Magnetococcus sp. PR-3: one gene and its partner. The protein of the gene in region 1 interacts with the protein of each later gene in a pairwise test. Links are inferred from orthologs where the notes say so. Each region holds a gene or a part of one and is shown on either strand. Other genes may lie near its edges. The genes, in order: V5T57_RS00995 and V5T57_RS17620.

Region 1 (17,290 bases):
TGGTTGAACGCTCATCATCCACGACCAAAATCTTGGCTTTTTTGGACATCACCATATTCCCCATAATAGGCAACTGCATTGTGGGCCTGACCCCACTTTAATGAACACCCCAACTATACCAGCCATGCATCCAACTGTTCGGATGCTGCTTCAAACTCATAATCTTGCAATAGATTATCCAGTTGATCCAGTCTGTTTTTCATTTCACCCTGTGCAACCACGGTTTTTAAGGATGCAATGACCTCTACAGCATCAGGATCTCCGGCATGGATCAACTGTTGCAGCGCCCGTAGCTGTACCTGTAAAGCGGCATCATCTAAAATCTCTGTTTGTGCGCTGGCTTGCAGAGGGGGTTTAACCTCGCTTAACGGTTGAAGGCGGTTCATAACAGCCTCCATCTCTTCAATCAATAGGTTAAACACACGGGTTGCTGCAACATCACGCTTTTTCTCACCATGCAGTTCCAAGCGTTTGGCCAAGGCGTGCAGTTTCATGGCACCAATACCACCCGCCACCCCAGCCAGCGCATGGGATAGACGGGCCATCTGCACCCACTGTTTTTTGGCCACCAGCAAGCCCAACTGCTCAACATCCTTACCGTGGTCTGCCACAAAAGCGCCCATTAAACGGTTAAGTAAAGCACGGTTCCCCGCCCCTTGCGCCAACGCCCACTGAATGCAGATATGCTCATCACCAGCGGGAAGCGCAATCCCCTCCTGCTCTGTGGCATCGGTTGCACCTTGAATACCATACTGAAGGGTTGCCATCAGTGTAATACTCTCCACAGGTGCAATCACCCAATCATTCGCCCAACTTGGGCGCGATGCTCCGGCGCTATCTTCATGTTCGACAAGAATGGTAAAACAGTGGGGATATAAACTGAAAATATGCCGCACCTGGGGGCTCTCATAACCAGCTCGGTCCACCATAACCAGATCAGGCTGCCAACTGTTTAAGTCATACCGGGTTGCATATGCCTGTTCAACCTGAACCCCACTTTGCTGTAGAAGATCCTCAATAGGCTCCATGACCGCAACGTCTGAAACCGCCATTAACACCCGTTTACCGCTAAGGGCACTACGGCGGCTGGTATGGCCCGGAGGCAGAGAGGGTACAACACCGCCAAGATAACCCAACCAATGTGCCGCCTTTGCATAAAGCAACTCAGGATCAATGGGCTTGCCTAAATGGTCGTTCATACCACCATCCAAACATTTTTGCCGGTCCTCTTCTAACGCATGGGCCGTCATGGCAATAATGGGAATTTTTGACCAATTAGGGTTTTCACGAATAGCTCGGGTGGCACTAAAGCCATCCATAACAGGCATCTGAATATCCATAAAAATCAGATCCACCTGCTCTTGCGCCAACACCTCTAACGCATGTTGACCATGGTTGGCCGTAATCACCTGTAACTGAGCCAAGGCCAGCATCTCTTGGGCTAGGGCTTGATTGATGGCGTTGTCCTCGACCACCAACACACGGTGACCGGATAGATCAGGTGCGGCACGCTGCCAAGAAGCCTCTTCCACCATAGGAGCATCCGCTGAGTTCGGCATGAACAACCCGGTTAAAATGGTATCGTAGAGGGTCGAAGGGGTAATGGGTTTTTCCAAATATCCTTTAAACCCACAACCACGGGCCGCATCACGCGCCTCTTCATTACCATATGCTGTGACCATAATCATCACAGGCATGGCCTGAGTGTCAGGTTGCTGTAGATCCAAAATTTTTTGCCCAGCTTCAATGCCATCCATCTGCGGCATTTGCCAATCCATCAGCACCAAATCATAAGGTTTGTTCTGCGCCAGTGCATCGTGCGCCATCTGAACACCCGATATACCACTTTCTGCCAGATCTACGTCATAACCAAACGATGCCAACATGCTGTGTAAAACACGGCGGGATTCCGCATTATCATCAACCACCAATACCCTCAACCCAAGTGGCATAGGCTGTCGCTCTGGGGTATGGGTAATGTCTGTATGGCAAATGTGGCTATCCAAAGAGAAGTGGAAACGACACCCCTGCCCTTCCACACTCTCGACCGTCAGCTCCCCCCCCATCATCTGTACAAGGTTACGGCAAATGCTTAAGCCCAACCCCGTGCCGCCATAACGCCGGGTTATCGAATCATCCGCCTGCTGAAAAGGTGCAAAAAGCGACTCCATCTGAGCGTGATCCATACCTATGCCCGTGTCGCGCACTTCAAACGCCAGCGTAATATCATCACCACGCTTGGCGGCCAGTTCTACCGTGAGCACCACCTCGCCCTGTTCGGTGAATTTAATGGCATTATTGACCAAGTTGGTCAGCACCTGATTAAGCCTGAGAGGATCCCCCATAAGGGTACCTGGTACATCCGGCTCCAGGTTAACAATCAGCTCCAACCGTTTTTCCTGCGCTTTCAGCCCTTGCAGGCGCATCATACGGTTAATCACCTCTTCTAACTGAAAAGGGATCTCTTCTAAATTAAGCTTACCTGCCTCAATTTTGGAGATATCTAAAATATCATTAATAATGCCCAGCAAGGTATCAGCCGCAACTTGGATATTGCCCAAATAGTCCCGAAGCTGGGGCTCCACCGCAATACGCTGCGCCAAGTGGCACATACCGACAATGGCATTCATCGGCGTACGGATTTCATGGCTCATATTGGCCAAAAAGCTGCTTTTGGCCCGGTTGGCCCGGTCCGCACTCTCTTTGGCTCTCGCCAAGGTCTCCTGATCCCGCTTCATCTGGCTAATATCTTCCTTGATACCAAGATAGTGCGTAATCACCCCATCAGGGGATCGCACCGGTGATATCGACACACGCTCCCAAATCAACTCCCCATTTTTTGTCCGGTTCAGGAACTCCCCAGTCCACTCACCACCCGCCGTGATCTGAGCCCATAATTGGGTATACTCCTCCTCACTTGTATGACCAGATTTGATTAAACGGTTGGTTCGCCCCACAACTTCTGAGGCATCGTAGCCACTACTTTTACAAAACGTGGGGTTTACATACTCAATGCGACCATCCAAATCCGTAATGACCACAGAGACCGGAGTCTGCTCTACGGCACGATGAAGTTTAGAGAGCTCCTCTTCAACACGCTTACGCTCCTCAATCTCTCGACTTAAACGGCGGTTCCATACCATCACCAGCGCCAACACAATGCCAACAACCAGCAGAATGCTCCCCACCACCTTCCACAGATAAGCCCAATCCATGGTTGTTTCAGTTCTTGGCCGCAGCCAGCTTTGAATGATGGCGTGCTTCTCCGCCTCAGGAATGGATTGAATAATTTTATCCAAAATATGACGTAACTCAGGCCAATCCTCACGTACCCCAAAGGCCAGATCCAACTTAAAATCTGTAGGGGTCACAACATGCAGGTTCTCCAACGAGAAACGCTCCATAGCCATATGAATGGCTGGAATACTGTCCAGATGAGCAGCGACCTCGCCTCTGGACAGTGCCTGCATGGCCTCTCCACTTGACCCAAAGGCTCGCCACATAACCCAAGGATACTGTTTGGCCAGCATGGAGATATCCAACACCCCTTGCACAACGGATACGGTACGCCCCTTTAGATCGACAATCCCTTTCACTAAAGGCGCATCTCTATGCATCATCATCACCAGAGGAAACTGCAGATACGTGCGGGTACTCAACATTTGGGTGGTGTTCGCCTCCACCGGCGTCATGGCCGCGACCAGATCCAAACGCGCCCTTTGTCGCTGAAGATCAGAGGAATCTTTTAACGTAATGGTTTGCATCTCTGCTTTAAGATAGCGGTCCAACAGAGCGATGTAGTCCGATGCAATACCACGATGAAAGCCTGCCCGATCCCGATATTCATAGGGTGCACGGTTATTTTGCACACCTAAGCGGAGGGTAGGATGCGCTTGCAGCCACCGTTTTTCTTCTTCCGTCAGAACCAGTTCATTGGGGTTACCCACCTCCCCTTTAACCCAGCGTGCCGCCATAGCCCGTTTTTGTTCAACCGAGATTTGATCCAACCCTTTTTGCAAGATCACTTGCAGGGTTGGCCAATCCTTACGGACCCCAATGGTATTAATGGACCGGCTAATGGAAACCAGCGCCATCTCTTGCACATTGGTAATCAACTCCTGCTCTAAAAGATATTGCGCCACAGCCCGGTTACCCACATAGGCATCGGCCTCCCCTTTAGAGACGGCATAAAGCGCTTCTCGGGTATTAGGGCGCACCATAAGGTGTATGGAGGGAAAGTGTTTCATCAACATCCCCGCCACAAAGAAGCCTTTTTCCACAACCACAGTCTTGCCCTGTAAACTTTTAAGACCCGCTATATAGGGGCTCTCTTTATGGGCAAAAATGGCGTGAGGGACACTGAGATAGGGTGAGGTAAAATGAAAATAAGGGGCTCTAGCCTCTGTGGGGGTAATCCCCATAACAGCATCAAGCTTTTTGTTTTTCACACCATGATAGATGGTTGACCAATCCCCAGGGTGCAGATGTAAGACGCCCCCCCCCAACATGGCATCCAAGGTTTTAACCGTATCTGCCCCAATCCCTTGGGGTTGCCCCTTCTCATCGGTAAAGTCCATAGGAGGCCATGCCTCCATAATACCAATTTTGATCTTGGGGTTCGCTTTCAACCACGCCTGCTCTTGCGCCGTGAGTTTAAGCGGGGAGATCGACTCTTTGGCTCGTTTTTCTGTCAGTGCGTTTTGGATCGGTAGCCAACGGTTAAAAATGGCCACCTGTTCGGCCTGGGTGATGGTGGCCAAACCTTTATTAAGAATCCCCACCAATAAGGGCCAATCTTTACGAACCCCAAAGCGCTGGCCATTGAGCTTCATCTCATAAGCCGCGGCCACCTTTAGATTACTTAAACCGATTTGACGGATCACATGGTCGTTTACCCCGACCACCCCCACATAGGCATCGGCCTGACCAACAGAGACCGCCCGCAAACCATCGGCCGCAGTATCGACCATAAAGGGTAGAATATCGGGGTAAGCATTGAGCACTTTATTAGAACTAGAATATGCTTTGACCAAAGCAATGCGCTTACCCACCATATCTTCCGCAGAGGTAATGGAAACCTCATCATTACGGGTCATAATGACCAACGGTGTGGGTAGATAAATAGGGGTAAAATTCAGAAAACTCTCACGTTCAACGGTGTGGGATGCCGTTGCGATTACATCAATGGTGTGGTCTTTGGATCCTTGTACAATCTCTGGCCAGCTTAAATCAGGTACAGCTTGAAAGGTAAGCCCCGTGCGCTCTGAGACGATGGATAAAATATCTAAGGCAATCCCCTTAAAACCCTCACCATCTTTAAAGCTGTATGGGGCATAACCACCATCGACACCAACACGTACAACGGAGTGTTGGGCCATCCAAGCCTGTTCTTCCTCACTTAATGTCACGGGGGAGGCCATGGCGGAGGAGACACAAACAAGCACCCATAAACTTAAAATGGCACGAACAAACATCTCACCCCCTTAAAAGTGCTTCGACAACCTATCGCCCACCAAGCAGGTTTTAGGGCCGTGAAAACAGCTTTCGGTTATTTTTTCCCTCCAACACCCTCCTCTACTTCACCATGTTTATGCCTACTTTCCAACATTTGATCACAATAAAAACAACCCCGCACACATTGACCATTGGTTTTTCCCCTGGCAAAAACCCGCGTTCACGACACTATGTTTATACAGTTTTTATATGTATTTAAAGACAAGCATAACACAAAATTCTACTAACAACCCTTTTGTACATTTTCATGTGTGTTGTTAAGCATACTTACCTTTTTTACTATTCTTTTGCATAGCAAAATCAATTTTACTTAAAAAACAGCCAACTCTGACCCATTAAAAGAAGCCACTTATATAACCATTTACGAATAATCGAAACGATAAATAGGCTGCATTCATCATAAGCTTACCTATCACTCAAATATATATACGTTAAATTTGGTCAATACTTGAATTTTGGTTTTATTAAATTTTTTAATAACATTGCAGATAGTGTTGTTTTTGGTATCATAACCCCATCTTTTATACAGTTAATCGTATACCGGTGTGAATAGCGGGTATTTCGTATAAAGGGCTATTGTCCAATATACTTCCGATTAACCGAATAACCGCCTCATCTATGTCGATTGCGAGGTTACAGACCATGGCAGGCCAGTTGGATGCACTCCTGAACGGAACCAATGCTGTCTATATTTCCGAGCTCTATGCCCGTTACCTGGAAAACCCCAACTCGGTGGATGCCGCCTGGGCGGGGACCTTTGCTGAGTTAACCGAAGAGGATACCCCGGAGATCTTTAAAGAGATCCGTGGCGCCAGCTGGTCCAAGCTGGAATCTGGCGTGGTTGGTAAGGCCCTGGATCGGGAGCCTGAAACCGCCACCCCCAGCCATGATCGCTTTGTGCAAGGCATCACCCAAATTGCAGGTGGGGACCCCGCACAAATTCGACGGGCTACCTTGGACTCTATCCGTGCCTTAATGATGATCCGCACCTTCCGTGTGCGTGGCCACCTTATTGCCGACTTTGATCCACTGGGCCTTGAAGCACGGGAGCATCATCCAGAGCTTGATCCGGTCAACTACGGCTTTGCCGAAGAAGATATGGATCGCCCGATCTTTATCGACTATGTCTTGGGGTTGGAGACGGCCTCTTTAAGACAGATCCTGCGTCTGCTCAAAGAGACCTACTGCGGCACCATTGGTGTGGAGTTTATGCACATCCAGGAGCCCGATGAAAAATCCTGGGTGCAGCGTCGAATTGAGTCAATCCGTAACCGTACACACTTCACTATTAAAGGTAAGCGCACCATCCTGGAGCGTTTAACCCAATCTGAAGGCTTTGAGACTTTTTTACAGTTAAAATACACCGGCACCAAGCGGTTCGGCTTAGATGGTGGTGAGGCTCTGGTTCCGGCCATTGAGCAAATACTGAAACGTGGGAGTCAGCTGGGCGTTAAAGAGGTTGTGATCGGCATGGCCCACCGGGGTCGTTTGAACATCCTGGCCAACGTCATGCGCAAGCCCTACTCCGCCATTATGCATGAGTTCCAAGGGGGGTCGAACAACCCGGAAGATGTGCAAGGCTCTGGGGATGTCCGCTATCACTTAGGTGCCTCGGCTGATCGGGTTTTTGATGATAAAGAGGTCCACCTCTCTTTGACAGCCAACCCCTCCCACCTGGAACTGGTTAACCCTGTGGTTCTAGGTAAGGTCCGCTCCAAACAGGTTCAGCGTGGTGATACGGCTCAGCGCCAGGTCATGGGTATGCTCATGCATGGTGATGCAGCCTTTGCTGGCCAAGGCTTGGTCCCTGAATCTCTGGCCCTATCCGGGCTAAAAGGTTACCAAACAGGGGGGACTATCCACCTGATTGTTAACAACCAGATTGGGTTTACCACCAACCCCCGAAACTCCCGCTCCTCCCCCTACCCTTCCGATGTGGCCAAGATGATCCAGGCGCCCATCTTTCATGTGAACGGGGATGATCCTGAAGCGGTTGTTCATGCGGCACGTATCGCCATTGAATACCGCCAGGAGTTTGGTAAAGATGTGGTGATCGATATGTGGTGCTACCGTCGCCACGGACACAATGAGGGGGATGAACCCTCATTCACCCAGCCCATTATGTACCGCACCATCGCCAAGCACCCCACCACCCGTGAGGTCTATGCCCGTAAGCTGGAAAAAGAAGGGGTCTTAAAAGAGGGCGAAGGTAAAGAGATTGTGAAGGACTTCCACAACGAACTTGAAGTGGATTTCCAGGAGGCGCAGTATTTTCTTCCCACCACCGCCGATTGGCTGGATGGAATGTGGAAGGGTGTCTCCAACCAGCGTGGTGAAGAGGAGATGCACCAGCATAAAACCTGTGTGCCCGAAAGCACGCTACGCGAGGTTGGCAAGACCCTATATACGCCACCTTTAGAGTTTGCGGTTCATCGCAAAATTTTGCGTCAGCTACGCAATAAAGAAAAAATGTTTGAAACCGGGCAAGGTTTTGACTGGTCCACCGGTGAAGCTCTAGCCTTTGGCACCTTACTGGTGGAGGGGATTCCCGTTCGCCTGTCAGGTCAAGATTGCGGACGTGGCACCTTCTCCCAACGCCACTCGGTACTCATTGATCAAAATGATGAGTCCCGCTATGTGCCATTAAACCGTATTCGCTCTCTACAGGCAGACTATGAGGTCATTGATAGCCCACTGGCTGAAGCTTCGGTCCTAGGGTTTGAGTATGGCTATGCCTCGGCAGATCCCCATGCGCTGGTGCTGTGGGAAGCGCAGTTTGGTGACTTTGTTAACGGCGCACAGATGATTATTGACCAGTTCATCAGTTCTGGTGAATCCAAGTGGCTGCGTTTAAACGGTATGGTCATGTTGCTCCCCCATGGTTTTGAGGGACAAGGTCCTGAGCACTCCTCAGCACGTCCTGAGCGCTTTTTGCAGCTATGCGCAGAAGACAACATGCAGGTGTGTAACCTGACGACGCCAGCCAACTACTTCCATGCGCTACGTCGCCAAAACCACCGTAACTTCCGCAAACCATTGGTGATCTTCACGCCAAAGTCTCTGCTACGCCATAAGCTGGCGGTCTCTAAAGTTGATGACTTTGTCAGTGGCTCTGCCTTCCAACGTGCCATACCTGAAATGGATGAGTTGGTTGATGGTGAAGAGGTCAAACGGGTTGTGCTCTGTACCGGCAAGGTCTACTACGATCTTCTACAGGCGCGCCGTGATCAGAAGATCGATGATGTGGCCATTGTCCGGGTTGAGCAGCTCTACCCCTGGCCACGCAACGCCATTATGCAAGAGATGAAAAAGTACCCCAATGCAGAACTGGTCTGGTGTCAGGAAGAGCCCGCCAACATGGGGTACTGGACGTTCCTTTACCAACGTCTGATCCACCTGATGGAAGATCTGGACACCAAGCAGCGCCTGCCCATCTATGCCGGTCGTCCGGCATCAGCCTCTCCTGCGACAGGCCAGTCCAGCAAGCATGTATTGGAGCAGGAAAAGTTGGTCAACGAAGCTCTTTCCGTACCCTTGAAAGAGATCCCACAGCCGTTCCGCCGCAGAGAGACGGCTATGGTTGAGAAATAAGCTGGTTCACATGTTTGAACTTGTAACTGATAACTGAAACGAAGCGTTTTACCCATAGAAATCGAGGCTGATCATGGCAACGGAAATCAAGGTGCCCACACTTGGTGAATCAGTAACCGAAGCCACCGTAGTACAGTGGCTTAAACAGGTCGGCGAGAGTGTCGCAGTCGACGAGCCCCTGGTGGAGTTGGAGACTGATAAAGTCACAGTGGAGATGCCCTCTCCTACTGCTGGCGTAGTGACCCAAATTCTCGCTGATGTGGATGCCGATGTGGAAGTTGGTGCCGTACTCTGTTTGGTCGATGCCGACGCCACAGCCGGAGCCCCTGCACCAGCGGCTGCCGAACCTGCACCTGCCGCAGAACCAGCGGCTGCACCCGCCGCTGCACCGGCCCCAGCCGCTGCGCCAGCACCAGCACCCGCAGCAGCTGCACCTGCTGGTGCTCCCGCGCTTTCACCAGCTGTACGTAAGCTGCTGGCCGAGAATGGATTGGATGCCACCCAGGTACCAGCCACAGGGAGTGGGGGGCGTTTGACCAAGGGTGATGTGGTGGCCTTTATTGAGAAACAGGGCACGGCAGCACCAGCACCTGCTCCAGCACCTGCTCCAAAAGCTGCGGCGCCAGCACCTAAAGCTGCCGCACCGGCGGCCAAACCTGCTGTTGCACCCGCAGCACAAATGCCACCCGCTGTTGAAGGACCACGTGAAGAGCGGGTTAAAATGTCCCGCTTGCGTCAGCGCATTGCACAACGCCTTAAAGAAGCTCAAAACACGGCAGCCATGCTCACCACCTTTAATGAGGTGGACATGACGGCGGTTATGGAGCTACGCAAGCAGTACAAAGAGGTTTTTGAAAAACGCAACAGTGCCCGCCTTGGTTTCATGTCTTTCTTCGTGAAGGCTGCGATCTCAGGCTTGCAAGAGTTCCCTGCGGTCAATGCAGAAATTCAGGGCAATGAGCTGGTCTTTAAAAACTACTATGACATTGGCGTTGCCGTTGGCTCCCCCCAAGGACTGGTTGTTCCTGTTCTTCGAGATGCGGACACCATGTCCGTGGCAGGGATTGAATCCTCCATCTCCGACATGGGCAAGCGCGCCCGCGATGGCCAGCTCTCCATGGAAGAGATGACCGGCGGCACCTTTACCATTACCAATGGTGGTATTTTTGGCTCCTTGCTCTCCACACCGATCCTGAACACCCCTCAGTCGGCCATTTTGGGGATGCATAAGATCCAACAGCGCCCCATGGTTATGCCGGATGGTTCCATCCAAGCACGTCCCATGATGTATCTGGCGCTCTCCTACGATCATCGCATTATTGATGGTAAAGAGGCGGTCAGCTTCCTGGTTCGCATTAAGGATTGCATTGAGGATCCCTCACGCATTCTGCTCAACGCCTAATGTAGCACCGACCTTTCAGGTCATCTAACAAGGGGTTTTCACCAAGATTCCCCGACCCACTGGCCCTGGGAACCCGTACACAACCTGGGCCAGTGGACTTTTAATCCATGCACACCCCAAACGTGATTAAACGTGGTTAGGGTGATTCCGCAACAAGCGGATTGATATGAGGACGGAACATGTCTGATACCTTTGATCTTGTTGTAGTCGGTGGTGGTCCTGGTGGTTATGTTGCTGCCATTCGTGCGGCTCAACTGGGCCTAAAAACAGCCTGTGTCGAAAAACGCACCACTCTGGGGGGGACTTGCCTAAATGTTGGCTGCATTCCCTCCAAGGCACTACTGCAATCTTCTCATCATCTGGAAGTAGCCCAACATGAGATGGCCGACCATGGGGTTGAGGTCAAAGGGGTCAAGGCAAACCTGGCCGCTATGATGAACCGTAAGGATGAGGTGGTTAAAGGGCTGACAGGTGGTATCGCTTTTCTATTTAAAAAGAATAAGGTTACGCACCTAATCGGCAGTGGAACCATTGTGGATTCCGAGACGGTTAAGGTCACCGATGCCGACGGTAAAGACCAAGAGATCAAGACTGAGAATATTTTGATCGCCACAGGATCGGACGTTGCGACCTTACCTGGTTTGGAGATTGATGAAAAACAGATCATCTCCTCCACTGGTGCGCTCGCTTTGGCCAAAGTGCCAAAAAAGATGATCGTTATCGGTGCGGGTGTTATTGGTCTTGAACTTGGTTCTGTTTGGCGCCGCCTGGGTAGTGAAGTGACGGTTGTGGAGTTCTTGGATGGTATCTTGCCCGGTATGGATGGTGAAATCCGTAAAACCGCCCAGCGCACACTGACCAAACAGGGCATGAAATTTAAGCTGGGCACCAAAGTAACCGGCGCCAAAACCCTGAAAAAGGGCGTAAAGCTGACCATGGAGCCGGTTAAAGGTGGGGATGAAGAGGTTTTGGAAGCCGATGTCGTCTTGGTGGCGGTTGGTCGTAAACCTTATACCGAAGGTTTGGGGCTGGAGAACGTTGGGGTAGAGACGGATGCACGTGGTTTCATCCCTGTGGATCATGATCTGCAAACTTCCTGCGCGGGTGTCTTTGCCATTGGTGATGTTATTGGTGGTGCCATGCTGGCCCACAAGGCCGAAGAAGAGGGCGTTGCCGTTGCCGAATCTCTAGCAGGTCAGGTCGCCCATGTGAACTATGATGCCATACCTGGTGTGGTCTACACCCACCCAGAGATTGCCAGTGTTGGTAAAACGGAAGAAGCACTGAAAGAGGCTGGCATTAAATATAAGGCTGGCAAGTTCCCCTTCATGGCCAACTCCCGTGCCCGCGCCATTGGGGATGCCGATGGCTTTGTTAAAATTCTTGCCGATGCTCAGACCGATGCCGTGTTGGGCTGTCATATCATGGGCCCAAGTGCCGGTGACCTTATTGCTGAAGTGGTCCTGGCCATGGAGTGTGATGTCAGTGCAGAAGATATTGCACGTACCTGCCACTCCCACCCAGCATTGGGTGAAGCAGTAAAAGAGGCGGCTCTGGCTGTGGATAAGCGCGCCATCCACGCTTAAAAAGCACGATTAAGCAGATGACCCTGGCTTGACCAGGGCCATCTGTACTAGGTTGGCAGGGGGACGACTGCGTCCCCCTGCAGGTTCCCCTGCCAACCGTTAGAAATATAAGAGATTGATTAAAGGGTCGCCATGAGCCAGACACCCCATCTCAAGGGGGTAACCGCCCCCCGCCCACGCCCTGCCCCAACCCTGCAATCCGACGCACTGCGTGCTAATTTGCAACAGACTGCGGTTGGACCGGTCACCATACATGCAGACCATACCATTCTTTTATCGATTGTTGAGCGCTATGCGGGCATTCATCAGCCCCTGGAACAGTTACTTAAAGAGCTGAACCACCCCTATCGCAACTGGCGCCTTCTATTACCGGAATGGCGGGGGTTTGTTTTAAAAAACCTCGCCCGCTATATCAACCATGAGCAGGCAGCGACCACCGTTCCACTTATGGGTGAGCTGTTCTTCCAGGCCCTGGCCGATAGCAACACAGACCGGGAAATAGTCGCAGCCCTTAGCGCCATTTCAGCAGTGATGGATAAACTGGCACAAAGCATAACCCCAAAAACAGCGCCAGCCTTATCCCCCTATCTTAATCAACTTTTTTTAGCCCTCTACAACCTGCCTGATCGCTCGTTCCAACTACTGGCTCAGACACATAACCCGCTAAAACGACCCATCAAACAATTGATAAACCGGGGGCTGACGATACTACCCGCTGAACAGTGGCAGGCATCGGCTCTACTGTTGGAGCGGCTGCTCACCCAGAACTATGCGTTTTGGTTAACCCAGGAAGATCCCAGCCGTTTTGCCGAACAGCATGGCCCCGATCTGTTTAAGGCCATTAGCCATCCCACCCTGAAGAGCTATCAGGAACAGTTGGATCACATACGGGCAGAGCATGACCCAAAAGGGCCACAGGCTTTGGCCTTTTTACAATCGGCCATCTCTCTACCTGACGCCCATGATATGGTTCGCTTGTATGGTGAAGCAGGTAACCGGCTGAGCCAGGCCCTAAAAACAGAGGGGGATGAGACCCTTGAGCGGGCCAATGAGACACGCCGCCTTCAGTTTCTTTTTCGGATTTTGGAGAATGATGGGCTTACCCTACTCCATGAAAAAACCTTGCGGGAAGTCAACCAGGGACTGGTTAAGTTGGTGGGAATGGCACGTGGTCATGACGAGACCGAAGCCTTTTTTATTCGCACCTTCAACTCCCTCAACCACAATGTGGTGCACTATCCCCGCACCGCCCTACAGTGCATTGAAGCTTTAGGTAGTGAGGTCATTGAACAAGCCAAACCCAGACTGGTTGAGGTCTTTCTTTCACAAGCCGTACAGTTTGGTTTTCAATATAGCCGGGTTGAAGGGGTAGATGCGGATTGGAAGACCATCTCCAACCCTGCACACCTTTATAACATTCGGGCGTGGTTGGCGTTAATTAGCCAACACCCCAAATGGTGCTCAACCCTACTCTCTGCCTTAATCATCAACATTAAGCTAACCGGTACACTTATCCGTGATACGGATTTATTCCAAAAAGACATAACCAAATTACTGAACAGTGACATTGCCCCTGTCTATAACTTGGTTAAACAGTTTGCTCGGCTTTTACCGGTCTATTACAACGACATTGGTGCAGAAGGTGAACTTAGGGATGTCTCAACCCAGCTGGATGAGATTCATCACCGCCAAGATAAGCTGATCCATTTTTTGCGCAAACAGTGCCATGTGGAGAGCACCAACCTTATTGTTCATTTAACCGCAGGGATCATCACGTTTTGGCAGAGCAAAGCGCGCGCCCATATTGATCCACACTTGTCAGAGCCGGTCCGTATGGCGTTGCAGTGTGAGGGACTGTTTATTGAGGATGTTCATCAGGTCTTCAAGCATGTGTTCACCCAGCTTGATATTGACACCCCTCAGCCTCTGTTAAGCATCCCCATGGAGCAGATCACCCCCTTGGTGCAGGATATGGAAGGGGTGGAGGCCAGTGAAAAAGAGCGTGCTCTACTGCTGGTGCGTCTCTATCAACTGGTGGATCAAAAGTACAATCCAGGTTTTCAAGGGGCATTGGAACCCTTGGAGCGCATGGAAAAACGAGGACTGGGCGAAGTTACCCCTCTGTTAGCGACAATTCGTCAGGGCAAACAACCAGACCTACCTATGCTGCTGGATGCCATGGAGGCCCTGAAAGGTTTAATCCTCACGGATGAAATCTTCACCGCCCACGAAGAGGTTTTTCAAAAGCGTCACATCGCGGTGGGCATTCCTTCAGTCTATGGCCGTTACAGTGAACCAAAATTTGATGCCCTGGCCCTGACCTTCCGCCTGGAGAGCCAAGCAACATCCTTATTAGAAGGGTTGGCGGAGCATATTCCAGACGGTTTTGTCACCCGCGCCACCATTATTCAAATTATCCAGGACCTCTCCCTCTTCCAACGTGCCTTAAGATTAGATGGCATTAAATCCCGCAAACTACGCAATGATCTTTTGATTATTCGTTATTTTGTGGAGATGAATCAGTTTTCCTACCATCAATATCTGGACCTTTTCCGCTCTCTGTCTCAAGTGGTGCGGGAGATCATCTACACCTACTACACCTCACACCACAGAGATAATATGGGGTTGATCGTCCCCAACATGCCGACGGAGGCGATGCAGGTTAAATATGCCGCCCTTATTGAAGATGGGGATACCACAGGCAACTTGGAGCGGGTGAATGAGTCCTACATGCGGGACCTGATTGCCGAGACCTTCAGCTTACAAGCCCTGGATACCTACCTGGGACGTATCTTGAAGATGCTCCATCTACAGAAAGCCCGGCTACCTGAAGATCAGGCCCAGCAGATCCTTACTTTTGATCCAGGCAAGCTGTTCTGTCGCATTCATGACCCCAACATGGAGATTCTGCACCCCATCCATTTGGGAAATAAAGGCTACAACCTTGCCCGTTTGGTGGTTAATGAAGCACCGGTCCCCCCTGGGACCATTATTGGTACAGAGTTCTACCGCTGTTATGCCTTAATTCGCCACTACAAGCCGGCCTGGACCGACTTTATGGCCCGCCTGCGTGAAGAGATGGCTGAAATTGAAAACCAAACCGGTTTGATTTTTGGCAACCCACAACGCCCCCTGCTGGTCTCCGTGCGTTCCGGGGCACTTATCTCCATGCCCGGCATGATGCACACCATCCATAATGTGGGTATTAATGAAACCATTGTGGAGGGGCTGTGTGCCCAATCAGGCAACCCCTTCTTTGCTTGGGATAACTACCGCCGCTTCATTCAATCGTGGTGTATGGCCTACGATGTAGAACGGGGTGTCTTCAGCGATATTATGCGGGGTTTTAAACAGAAGTATGGGGTCAAAAAAAAGGGACAGTTCAATGCGGAGCAAATGCGTGCGTTAGCCCTAGCCTACCGCGAAGCTGCACGGGGCTTGGCCGTTAACCTGCCCGATGATCCCTGGGAGCAGTTGATCGCCGCCGTGGAGCGGGTATTGGACTCCTGGGATGGTGACAAAGCCCACCAGTACCGCGCCCTCATGGATCTCTCCGATGAGTGGGGCACCGCCGTCGTCATTCAAAACATGGTGTACGGCAATCTGCTACAGAGCATGATCACCGAAGAGAGTGGTGGTGAAGCCTGCCCCCGTGTACTCTCCGGTACAGGTGTACTCTTTACGGCGCACCCTTACCGTAAGCTCACCCAAGTTATGCTGTGGGGAGACTACACCCCTGGCAACCAAGGGGAGGATATTGTTGGTGGTTTGGTCTCTACCTCCCCAATCAGTGAAGAGCAATGTTACAGCGACAACCGAGATCCCAGTCAAACGTTGGAACTGCGCTTTCCTGAAATTTATAAGGCTTTACTCGAATATGCACGACATCTGATTTACGAGCGTGATTGGAACCATCAGGAGATAGAATTTACCTTTGACGGCCCAATGCGCGACAATCTACAGATTCTGCAAACCCGTAATATGATCACCCGCGAAAGTGTGCATTCAGTGGTCAGTGGCTTTAAACTGGATGGCCCTTTAAGTGAACATCTGGCGGGACAAGGCATTGGCGTACATGGTGGCGCACTCTGTGGCTTGGCTGTTTTTAATCTCGAACAGATTGAAAGTATGCGCGCAGAAAACCCGGATACCCCTTTGATTCTCATCCGTTATGATACGGTTAGTGATGATATCAAAGAGATCAGCCAAACCGAGGGACTGTTAACCGCCAGAGGTGGCCAGACCTCCCATGCTGCGATTGTCGCGGCCTCACTGAAAAAAACCTGTGTGGTGGGGTGTGAGTCTATGCGGGTATGGGAGCTACAAGGGTATTGTAAGCTTGATGGGGTGACCATTGAGCTTGGAGATCAAATTGCCATTGATGGCCATAACGGCCATGTGTTAACCGGTTGGCATGAGATCGAACGAAAACTCTATTAATTTAACCTGGGGTCGATGTTGTACAGAGACCCAGATCAGCAACCGTTGAAGACGGATGGGGAGCATCATGAAACTTGGCATCAACGGCATGGGCCGTATTGGTAAATTGACCCTGTGGCAGCACATTGCCAACCAAACCTTTGATGAGATCGTCGTCAACGTGGGCCGTGATGTAGGTAAAGGGCTGGAAGATCTGGCAGAGGTTATCCGCAAGGATAGTACCTATGGAAGCTTTGCCGCCTATCTCTACGGTTTTCGTGGTGGGGAGCCCATCACCCATATCGATAATGACGCAGGGGTCATGACCATTAACGGCACCCCCGTCACTTTTTTACGGGCCGCCCGTAACCCCAAGGATATTCCCTGGGGGGACTATGGCGTACGCTTGGTGGTGGATTGCACCGGTGCTTTTACCGACCCGACCGTTCCGGCAGATGCCCCCCGTGGTTCCCTGCGTGGTCACTTGGAAGGTGGGGCTGAAAAGGTTCTTCTCTCTGCACCCTTTAAGATCAAGAACAAAGAACTATCTATGCCGGAAGATGCCATCACCTGTGTCATGGGCATCAACAATGAGCAGTATGACCCCGCCCAACACCGGGTTATCTCTGCAGCCTCCTGCACCACCACCTGTTTGTCCTATATGATGAAGCCGATGATTGAGCATTTCGGCATCAACCGTATTCTCTCGGCCTCCATGGTTACCATCCACGCGGCTACCTCGAGTCAGATGGTGTTGGATGCCGTGCCAAAAGCAGGT
Region 2 (8,589 bases), on another replicon or contig:
AGGCCGCACTATCGCTAACCATGGCGGGTTTGACCTCTTGTAATGCTTTTTGTGTCATCGCCGCTGGATATGCCACAAACACATAAGGCACGGCATCCCGAATAAAATTATGCTCTGCTTTACGAATATTGATCGCTTTTGCGGTACGGGTGATAAAAAAGGGCGGAATAAAAGGCACGACAAATTTAGCTTGAGCACACCACGGAAAATAGCTGCTCAACCATTGAATCAACGCCAATAGAATCAGAATGGAACTCCCCACAACCAGCGTTGCCAAAGGTGGCCGGGAGATAATGTATTCCAACTTTGCCAACACAGGACCAGCAGGTGAGTAAGCCATACCAGAGCTCCTAGTTAGAATGCGCGTCATTGAACTGCTGTACAAAAGCAGAAAAATCAGTCACAGACAGCGGTTTACTAAAATGGTAACCCTGAACAATGTCACTACCCAGAGCTTCAATGGCGGCTAAATCCTCATCGGTTTCCACCCCCTCGGCAATAATACTAAGGTTTAAACTGTGCCCAAGCTGGATGACAGCCCGACAGATCGCCGCATTATCCGCATCTTTGGCAATATCAAAAACAAAGGATTGATCGATCTTCACTTTTTGCACAGGAAAACGTTTAAGATATGAGAGCGAAGAGTAACCGGTACCAAAGTCATCAATAGATAGAGATGCCCCGGTTCCACGAAGTTGCGTTAACACCGCCATGGTGGATTCAGCCCCCTCCATCGCCACACTTTCGGTGATTTCCAAATCCAACCATTGAGGATCCAAGCCACTTTGGGCTAATGAACGATTTACCTCTTCCACCAGCTCTGGATCACTAAACTGCACAGAAGAGAGATTTACAGCCACTTTAAGTGGTGGCAACCCTGCATCTTGCCAAGTTTTGTTTTGATAACATGCGGTTCGTAACACCCAACGCCCAATGGGGATAATAAGCCCACTTTCCTCAGCCAAAGGAATAAAAACACCGGGCGATATATAGCCGTTTTCTGGATGTTTCCACCGAATTAAAGCTTCCATTCCAGAGAGAGTACGGCTAGGCACCGCCACCTGCGGCTGATAAAAGAGCTCAAACTGCTCCTCTTCTAAAGCTGTACGCATTTCGCGTAGCAACGTATGGCGGGCCATCATGCCTTCATCCATAGACTGCTCAAAAAAGCAGTAAATATTCCCTTTTTCCCCTTTGGCTCGATAGAGCGCCAAGTCTGCCTGACGGGTTAAATCTTCGACCCGCGCCCCATCACTGGGGGATAGAGAGATACCTAGTGAGGCCTGTAACTCAACCTCTTCTTTTTTTGCTTGGAAGCTCTGGTCAAAAACACTTAATAGTGCTGCCGCACTATCTGCAGCAGCAAGAGGGTCTGCCACATGCAATACAACCGCAAAGAGATCCCCACCCACCCGGCTTAAGGTTGCCGTTTCTGGAACCCGGGGGCGCAAACGTTCCACCACCTGTTGCAAGATACGCTCTGAACATGCGCGCCCCAAACGCTGGATAATGGTATCAAAATGGTTTAAGCCCAAATAGAGTACTGCCACCATAGGCAATTTAGTTTCACCACGGCTGACACGGGTTAAAGCACGGTCAAGACGATCATCAAATAGACTACGGTTCGGTAACCCTGTTAGACCATCATGGTTGGCTTGGTGTAGAAGCTGAGCTTCAAACTGCTTGCGGTCTGTAATGTTGGCACCATAAAGGTTCACATAGCCTGCAGCTAAGATAGGCGCCATACATAAACCAAATGTCTCAGTACCCGCATCGACTTCAAAAGCCAACTCTTCACCACTGTTTAGAGCATCTTCAATCATCTCTTTCCACGGCGAGGTCAATGTGGGTTTCTCTTCCTGATCAATCCCCCATGCTTGAAGCACAGGTTGACTGGCAGCATTATGGTAAAGAACACCACCACCACTGGCCACACGCATGACCGGGTTAATGTTCTCTTCAGGAAAACGGGCCAAACTTAATGCTCTTTTTTCAGCTTCAATTCGCTGCGTCACACTGGTTGCATAAATGTTGACATAACCAGTCTCTGTGATGGGTGCCAAACGTAGCTGAAAGGTCTCTATATCCGTTATTAGGTGTAGCTCTCGTTCATCTCCCCAGGCAAGGGTATCGGCAATGACATCCAACCACGCTTGATCCAGAGACTCTCCTCCTAAAGAGGAGATCAACGGCTCACTCGCAGCATTGGAGAACAAAACACTTCCCTTACCATCCACACGTAAGACCGGGTTGGCATTCTCTTCAGGAAATCGCGCCAAAGATTTTAAATGATCCCGCTCACCGACCAGGCGGGTGACATCCGTCCCATGTAATTGAAGCAGCTTATGATCACCTGGATGATGTATTTGCACAGCAAACACCTGTTCACCAATGCGGATCTCAAGAGTCTGCCCGTGCTGTTCCTGCATGGCATTTTGCACGCTAAGCATCAGGTCAGCAGGCAAGAACATGACTTGATCTGAACCATGCCAGAAGGTAAGCCACGCTCTGGCCGCCTGATTGACGTAGTGAAGATGACCCTTTGAGTCACAATGTATGATGGGGCTTGGATGTTCATCAGGCATATGGCTTATTTGCGGTATGTCACTTACCTTTGCCGCACGGCGTAACCACCACATCAACCCAAAACCGAAAAAGAGCAGAAAAATTAATAGATAAAGGTGCATATAATTAAGCCTTAGTTAGTGACCATTTAGAGCCCAATCGTAGGGTATATCTGCTTGGATTTTGCCAGAAGGCCATGCTTTAGGCGTATGATGCCGCAGGAAGTTGGGTAGATCAACAAAGTCAGACTTAAACCAGTGAAAGATTTGTGAAACATGAACCGTGTTACCGGAACGGTACAACCCCTTCACAGAATTGGCTAAAAAGAGTCTTGTCTGTTCATCCAGCTGCTGGTCTAAACTTTCAGCACTATAGGCTGTTGGTCGTAGATCTGGGCAACTACGGGAAGCACAGACAATGGCAAAGTGTATCCTTGGTTCTGCCAGTTTCCGTAAAATTTTATGTTCCAACTCATCCAGCGTCATGAGCTTGCCATGCACAATACCCGCGTTGTGCTTCCATACCGGCCATAACCAGGATCCAACATCTTTAATGCTTTTGACGGGCCAGTTATCAATCACCATTTTTATGGCCAATATATTGTAAGCATTGATATAAAATGCCAGTTTATCAGCTTTGGTTTGTAAAGATTCAACGGGAGTCTCTTGTAGCTTGATGACCACACGCTCCCAACGGGGGTCCGACTTTAAACCTTGATAATCCACCCAGTTTAACGACAACCCTCTCTCTACATGCCCCACTTTGACATAGGTCTGAAGAAGTGCATCGTAAACCGGCCAGCTTTGAGACCCGGCCTGTGCCTGAGGGATCATCATCCCTAAGATAACCACCACAACGGCCCAATTTCCCTTTACATAGCCTATCATGCCTCGCCTCCTGTTGTGATAAACCGTATGATAGAGCCCCTTTACCAAGGTTGGATGAAGCACCCCACCTAAATGTTCAATGGTTGATGAGGTTTTGCATGTTACGCCTGGAAAAAGTGGAAAAACGATTTGGGGCCACCCAAATACTCACCCATACCGACTTGGTCATTCATCCTGGAGAAAAAGTAGGATTAATTGGCCTAAACGGTATGGGAAAAACCACCTTATTCCGGATTATTGAAGAGACGGAATCCCTCGATTCAGGTCGGGTTGAACGACACCCGCCACATATGCGTATTGGTGTTTTACGCCAGGAGCTAACACCTTCTCATCGCTCAATTTTACAAGAAACACTGGGGGGCATCCCGCAACTGTTGAGCTTATCTGATCAACGGGAACAGCTGCAGCAACAAATCATCGATGAACCCGACCATTCCGATTATGAACAGTGGATCACCCAGCTTGGCGATATTGACCATGCCCTTGAAGATCTGGATGCTTATACGGCTGAAGCACGCGCAGGGGCAATTTTACTGGGCTTAGGCTTTACAACAACAGACCTTAAGCAGCCATTGGATGCTTTTTCAGGAGGGTGGCGTATGCGCGTTGCCCTGGCACAGTTACTATTCTCAGCACCTGACTTAATGCTGCTTGATGAACCAACAAACCACCTAGACCTGGAGTCTGTCGCTTGGCTAGAGCGTTACTTGTCGGGACTCTCCGGTGCCTATATTTTAATTTCACATGATCGGGACTTTCTGCAACGAACAACCCGTATAACCGTGGAACTCGAAGACGGTAAACTCACGCGCTATAAGGGAAGCTTCGACGCCTATTTACATTGGAAAGCTGAACAGGCTGAGTTACTCAGCAAACAAGCTGCTAAACAGGCTGAAAAACTGGAAGCGATGCAACGCTTCATCTCGCGTTTTCGTGCCAAAGCGACTAAAGCCAAACAGGTTCAAAGCCGCGTAAAACAGATGCAAAAAATGGAAGCCCAAAAAGTAGAAGCCCCTGGCCAGGGACGGGCTGCCCCCATTATTCGGCTACCAGATCCACCCCCTTGCGCATCACAAGTGGTAACCATCGATAAAATGGATATGGCGTATGGGGAGACACAAGTTTTTGCCAAAGCTGAACTTGAAATCAGCAAAGGATCACGCATAGGGCTGCTGGGGCCAAACGGCCGAGGTAAATCAACACTCTTAAAACTACTTTGTGGGGATATTGAGGCCACACAGGGTCTGGTCAATTTGGGGGACCGGGTGAAACCAGGCTTTTTTGCTCAGCACGCCTTAGAGTCTTTACGCCCCGAAGATACCATACTTGAGTCAGCCCGTATGGTAGCCCCTGCGGGTACAACCGAAACCCAACTACGCACAGTCTTAGGAGGCCTACTTTTTTCCGGTCAAACTGTGGAAAAGCAGGTTTCTGTACTCTCTGGCGGTGAAAAAGCCCGACTAGCCCTTGCTCGACTCTTTCTAAGTGGTGCCAACTTCCTACTACTTGATGAACCCACCAATCACCTGGACATGCCTTCACGAGCTGCCCTTGAAGAAGCTTTAGAGTCCTACCAAGGCACCTTTGTTTTGGTTTCACATGACCGGTCACTGCTCGAAAGTGTATGTGACCGGTTTGTTGCCATTTCTCAAGAACGTTTACACGCCGTTGGTGAAGATCTTGATCACTATCTGGAACACTTTGTTGAACAAGAGAACTCTGCTGCCACACCTGAGGCGGATGAAGATAAGAGCACCTCAAAAAACCGCTCTAAAGAGAGCAAACGTGAAGCCGCTCACATACGTAACACCTTACATCAACAGACCAAACCATTTCGCACAAAGCTGACTAAGTGTGAAAAATTAATCCAGACATTAGAAGCTGAAAAAGAGGTCATGGATGCTGCCTTGACTGACAGCAGCCTATATGACGAAGCCAATAAGGAAACATTGAAATCTCTCTTAGAAACAAGTAGCCAAACCGAAAAGAGTTTGGCCAAAGCTTGGGAGGAGTGGGAAACACTCTCTATGGAGATTGAAACTCTAGAAGAGGCCGCGAAAGAAGCATTGAACGAAACCTAAAGGTGACTTTCTCATATATTCGCTTCTCTCATGACCATCTATGCTTCAAACCCTTTATGGGCGAGGCCCCAAAAAATCACGGCGGGGTTTGGTTAGAAAGAGGGCTATAAAAAAGCCGCCTTCTTTCCTATGAAATAAGGCGGCTTTTCTAATGACGTTGCTGGTGCATCCGGTTAAGCGCTTATTTAGACTGGATCAGCTCAACCTTAAAGATCAAAAGCTTATTTTGACCGATAACTGGAGGACGGCCTCTTTCACCATATGCCAAGTGGGGTGGCAAGTAGAGTTCATAGATACTCCCACTGTTCATAAGCTGTAAGCCTTCCGTCCAACCCTGTACGACTTGATTCAGGGCAAACTCAATAGGCTCTCCGCGCTTATAAGAGCTGTCAAATACCGTTCCATCCAGCAGGCGCCCCTCATAGTGAACCTTTACTTTAGAGGTTTTGCTCGCAGGCTTGGGGCCGGTTCCGGCCTTTAGAACCTTATACTGCAAACCTGACATGGTGGTTCGCACACCTGATTTGCGCCCATTGGCCTTTAAAAAATCCTCAGCTTCTTTCAGATTATTGCTCTGCGCGGCGGCTTTCATCTTGGCCAACTCTGCACGACGACGTAGTTTTTCATCACGTAACGCCTGCTTCATATCTTGAGGTTGCATTTTCAGGGACTGTCCGGTCATTTTATCCCGAATTCCCATCAAAAGCGTATTGGTATCTATATCAAAACCTGTCTCTGCCAAACTTTGCGCCAGATTAACCCCAAGCGCATAAGATAGTTTATCTTTTTTACTCATTAAAGTTTCAGCAGAAAGTAATCCGGGCAGTAGAGTTACTGCAACGCAGAATCCCATCAGCGAGCTTTTCATCACATACGTCATACCATCCATCCTTTGTTCGAATACCCCTAAATAAACTACGTCTGGTGACAGGATGCAACCTGCGGCACCACCATGACACAAAGACTCTGCGCTCACAACCAACCCTAAAAAGCTTGGAATTATTTCTTCACCCTTTTTGATAGGCCTACCAACATATGCAGACAGCAAAATGGCCTCTCCATTTGCATGAAGAGGCCATAACTATGCATCGATCTTTCCAGGAATAGAAAAATCAGAACGTCTGTTCATAAGCCTGTTGATTGCAGCGTTGGTTAGTGATCAACCCGCTCGCGCATCTCTTTACCGGCTTTGAAAAAGGGTACCCGCTTTTCAGATACGGCGACGGAATCACCTGTCTTGGGGTTACGGGCTTGACGGGATTGGCGGTGGCGAACTTCAAATACGCCAAATCCACGCAATTCAACACGCTCACCCCGTTCCATGGCCTTGACAATTTCACCCAAGACTAAAGAGACCGCCAACTCGGCGTTCTGCTTGGAAAGACCATGTTGCTCCGCAATCATCTGGATCAACTGAGACTTGGTCATGGCGCTCCTCTAACTCACTTAACTATCTAAGGGACTGGTTTTTATGCTCAACTGGAGAACATTTTAACACATACCCAAAATAATTGAACCACTGTGCGTACGCAAATGGAAAAAAAGGGTTACGGTCATAACGCTCTTCTGGAGCTGCGAGCACAGAATATACCCCACTTTAACCGTACACACCATAGCAAAAGTATTTTTTTAGTACCGATGGCATAGATTATCAACACGCCATGTTTTCTCCATGCAACCCCCCAAACACCAAAAACGGTTTAATGACATACCCTGCGTATTTGGGCGGGTTATCTTAACTTTTTTAGCAGGCTCTTAAGCGCTGTTTGAGCACAGCATTATATCATAGAATTCATTGGCTGTTCGACACATGCACCTTCAAACAAGCCGCCGCCAGCTAACTTTAGCTGCGTATATCATTCACATATCATCAAAGTTGATACAACTCAGAAGGTTTACCACTTCTATTTTTTCTAAAAAACAACTCACAAACGGCTTACCTATTGCATATAAAACAATCAATAAGATCTAAACTTCGGCTAAAGCTTGCACCAGGAGATGCCAGATGTCTTCCAAAGATATGAACACAACCTATTCAAAAAACATGAAAACTTCTGGAAGAATCGCCACCCCCATGCTGGCACATTGCCACGGCAATGAAACCACAGGCGTTGCGGAAAAACTTGCCTCTGAGCTTAAGCAAACCCGCAGACCGACAACAGAGGCTGACATATCGAACGCCCAAAGCCTTGCCGAACTCTGCGCTTCTGAAAATTATTCTGCGGCCATGACAATCCCCATGCAACAGGATGATACGAGCCACGCTTCAACGCTTGTGACAGATCTATATGACATACCAAAAGATCTTATGCGCCAAACACGCATTCAAGATTAAACAACGCACACGCTGCATCAAACTACCGGACATGGGTACACCCCCCCAAATACCGGACTATAACGATAATGTGGGAGAGCAAAATGGCTACCATGGAAGTCCACGTACATTGCCCTGATTGTGGCAGCCTGGATGTGATTAAATTTGGTAAAGACCGCCACAACCGTCAACGTTTTCGCTGCAATGACCATTTTTGTGAACGCACCATCTTTATGATGGAAGACCCCGACTGGTGGCGCTTTGAAGAGATGAAGAAACAGATTGCTGTTCATTTATTAAGTGGAAATGGCATACAGCAAACCGCCAGCAATCTCGGTCTGCACCCAGATTTTGTCACGCGCATGGCCAGATAATCACACACTCTTTATAAAAAAGCCGGTATCGAACCATTCGATACCGGCTTTTTTTATATCGGTTACTTACGTCATCGTTTCAAATGTAAAAAGGGTCGCCCCATAACTTGGAGCGACCCTTTTTAAAATCCACCTATCGCGTCTACAACTTTACGTGACAACCCTTGAAGCTCTAGCAAAACGCTCAACCCCACGGAAAAGCCCCTTCGCCAAAGTTGCCTGGTAGTTCTCTTTCTTAAGCAACCGCTCTTCATGGGGGTTTGAAAGAAAAGCCAACTCAACCAATACCGATGGAATATCCGGCGCTTTAAGTACCGCGAAGCCCGCTTGCTTTACATTCTTATAGTGCAGCTTGACTTTTGGCATCG

What was found.
Region 2: the proteins of V5T57_RS00995 (region 1) and V5T57_RS17620 interact in binary tests that used the Escherichia coli proteins (3 or more experiments, as listed by UniProt). The link is inferred for Magnetococcus sp. PR-3 from one-to-one orthologs.

What each region holds. Positions count from the first base shown.
Region 1 is NZ_JBAHUQ010000001.1:240,525-257,814, forward strand. The notes cover bases 5,839-9,305. They hold V5T57_RS00995 (2-oxoglutarate dehydrogenase E1 component), read left to right. Parts: upstream 5,839-6,156; coding sequence 6,157-9,105; downstream 9,106-9,305. Other genes in these bases: odhB (2-oxoglutarate dehydrogenase complex dihydrolipoyllysine-residue succinyltransferase), read left to right, coding at 9,179-9,305. Also shown: V5T57_RS00985 (response regulator), read right to left, coding at 1-79; V5T57_RS00990 (transporter substrate-binding domain-containing protein), read right to left, coding at 114-5,474; more of odhB, read left to right, coding at 9,306-10,507; lpdA (dihydrolipoyl dehydrogenase), read left to right, coding at 10,687-12,093; V5T57_RS01010 (PEP/pyruvate-binding domain-containing protein), read left to right, coding at 12,226-16,533; gap (type I glyceraldehyde-3-phosphate dehydrogenase), read left to right, coding at 16,601-17,290. UniProt on the Escherichia coli protein: E1 component of the 2-oxoglutarate dehydrogenase (OGDH) complex which catalyzes the decarboxylation of 2-oxoglutarate, the first step in the conversion of 2-oxoglutarate to succinyl-CoA and CO(2).
Region 2 is NZ_JBAHUQ010000037.1:42,069-50,657, reverse strand. Bases 3,117-6,041 are described here. They hold V5T57_RS17620 (ABC-F family ATP-binding cassette domain-containing protein), read left to right. Parts: upstream 3,117-3,550; coding sequence 3,551-5,533; downstream 5,534-6,041. Other genes in these bases: V5T57_RS17615 (FKBP-type peptidyl-prolyl cis-trans isomerase), read right to left, coding at 5,715-6,041; V5T57_RS17625 (DUF547 domain-containing protein), read right to left, coding at 3,117-3,452. In the rest of the region: V5T57_RS17635 (hypothetical protein), read right to left, coding at 1-340; V5T57_RS17630 (putative bifunctional diguanylate cyclase/phosphodiesterase), read right to left, coding at 351-2,639; more of V5T57_RS17625, read right to left, coding at 2,703-3,116; more of V5T57_RS17615, read right to left, coding at 6,042-6,581; V5T57_RS17610 (integration host factor subunit beta), read right to left, coding at 6,686-6,961; V5T57_RS17605 (hypothetical protein), read left to right, coding at 7,539-7,868; V5T57_RS17600 (IS1/IS1595 family N-terminal zinc-binding domain-containing protein), read left to right, coding at 7,952-8,221; V5T57_RS17595 (N-acetylmuramoyl-L-alanine amidase), read right to left, coding at 8,372-8,589. UniProt on the Escherichia coli protein: Genetic data indicate it may be involved in ribosome assembly or function.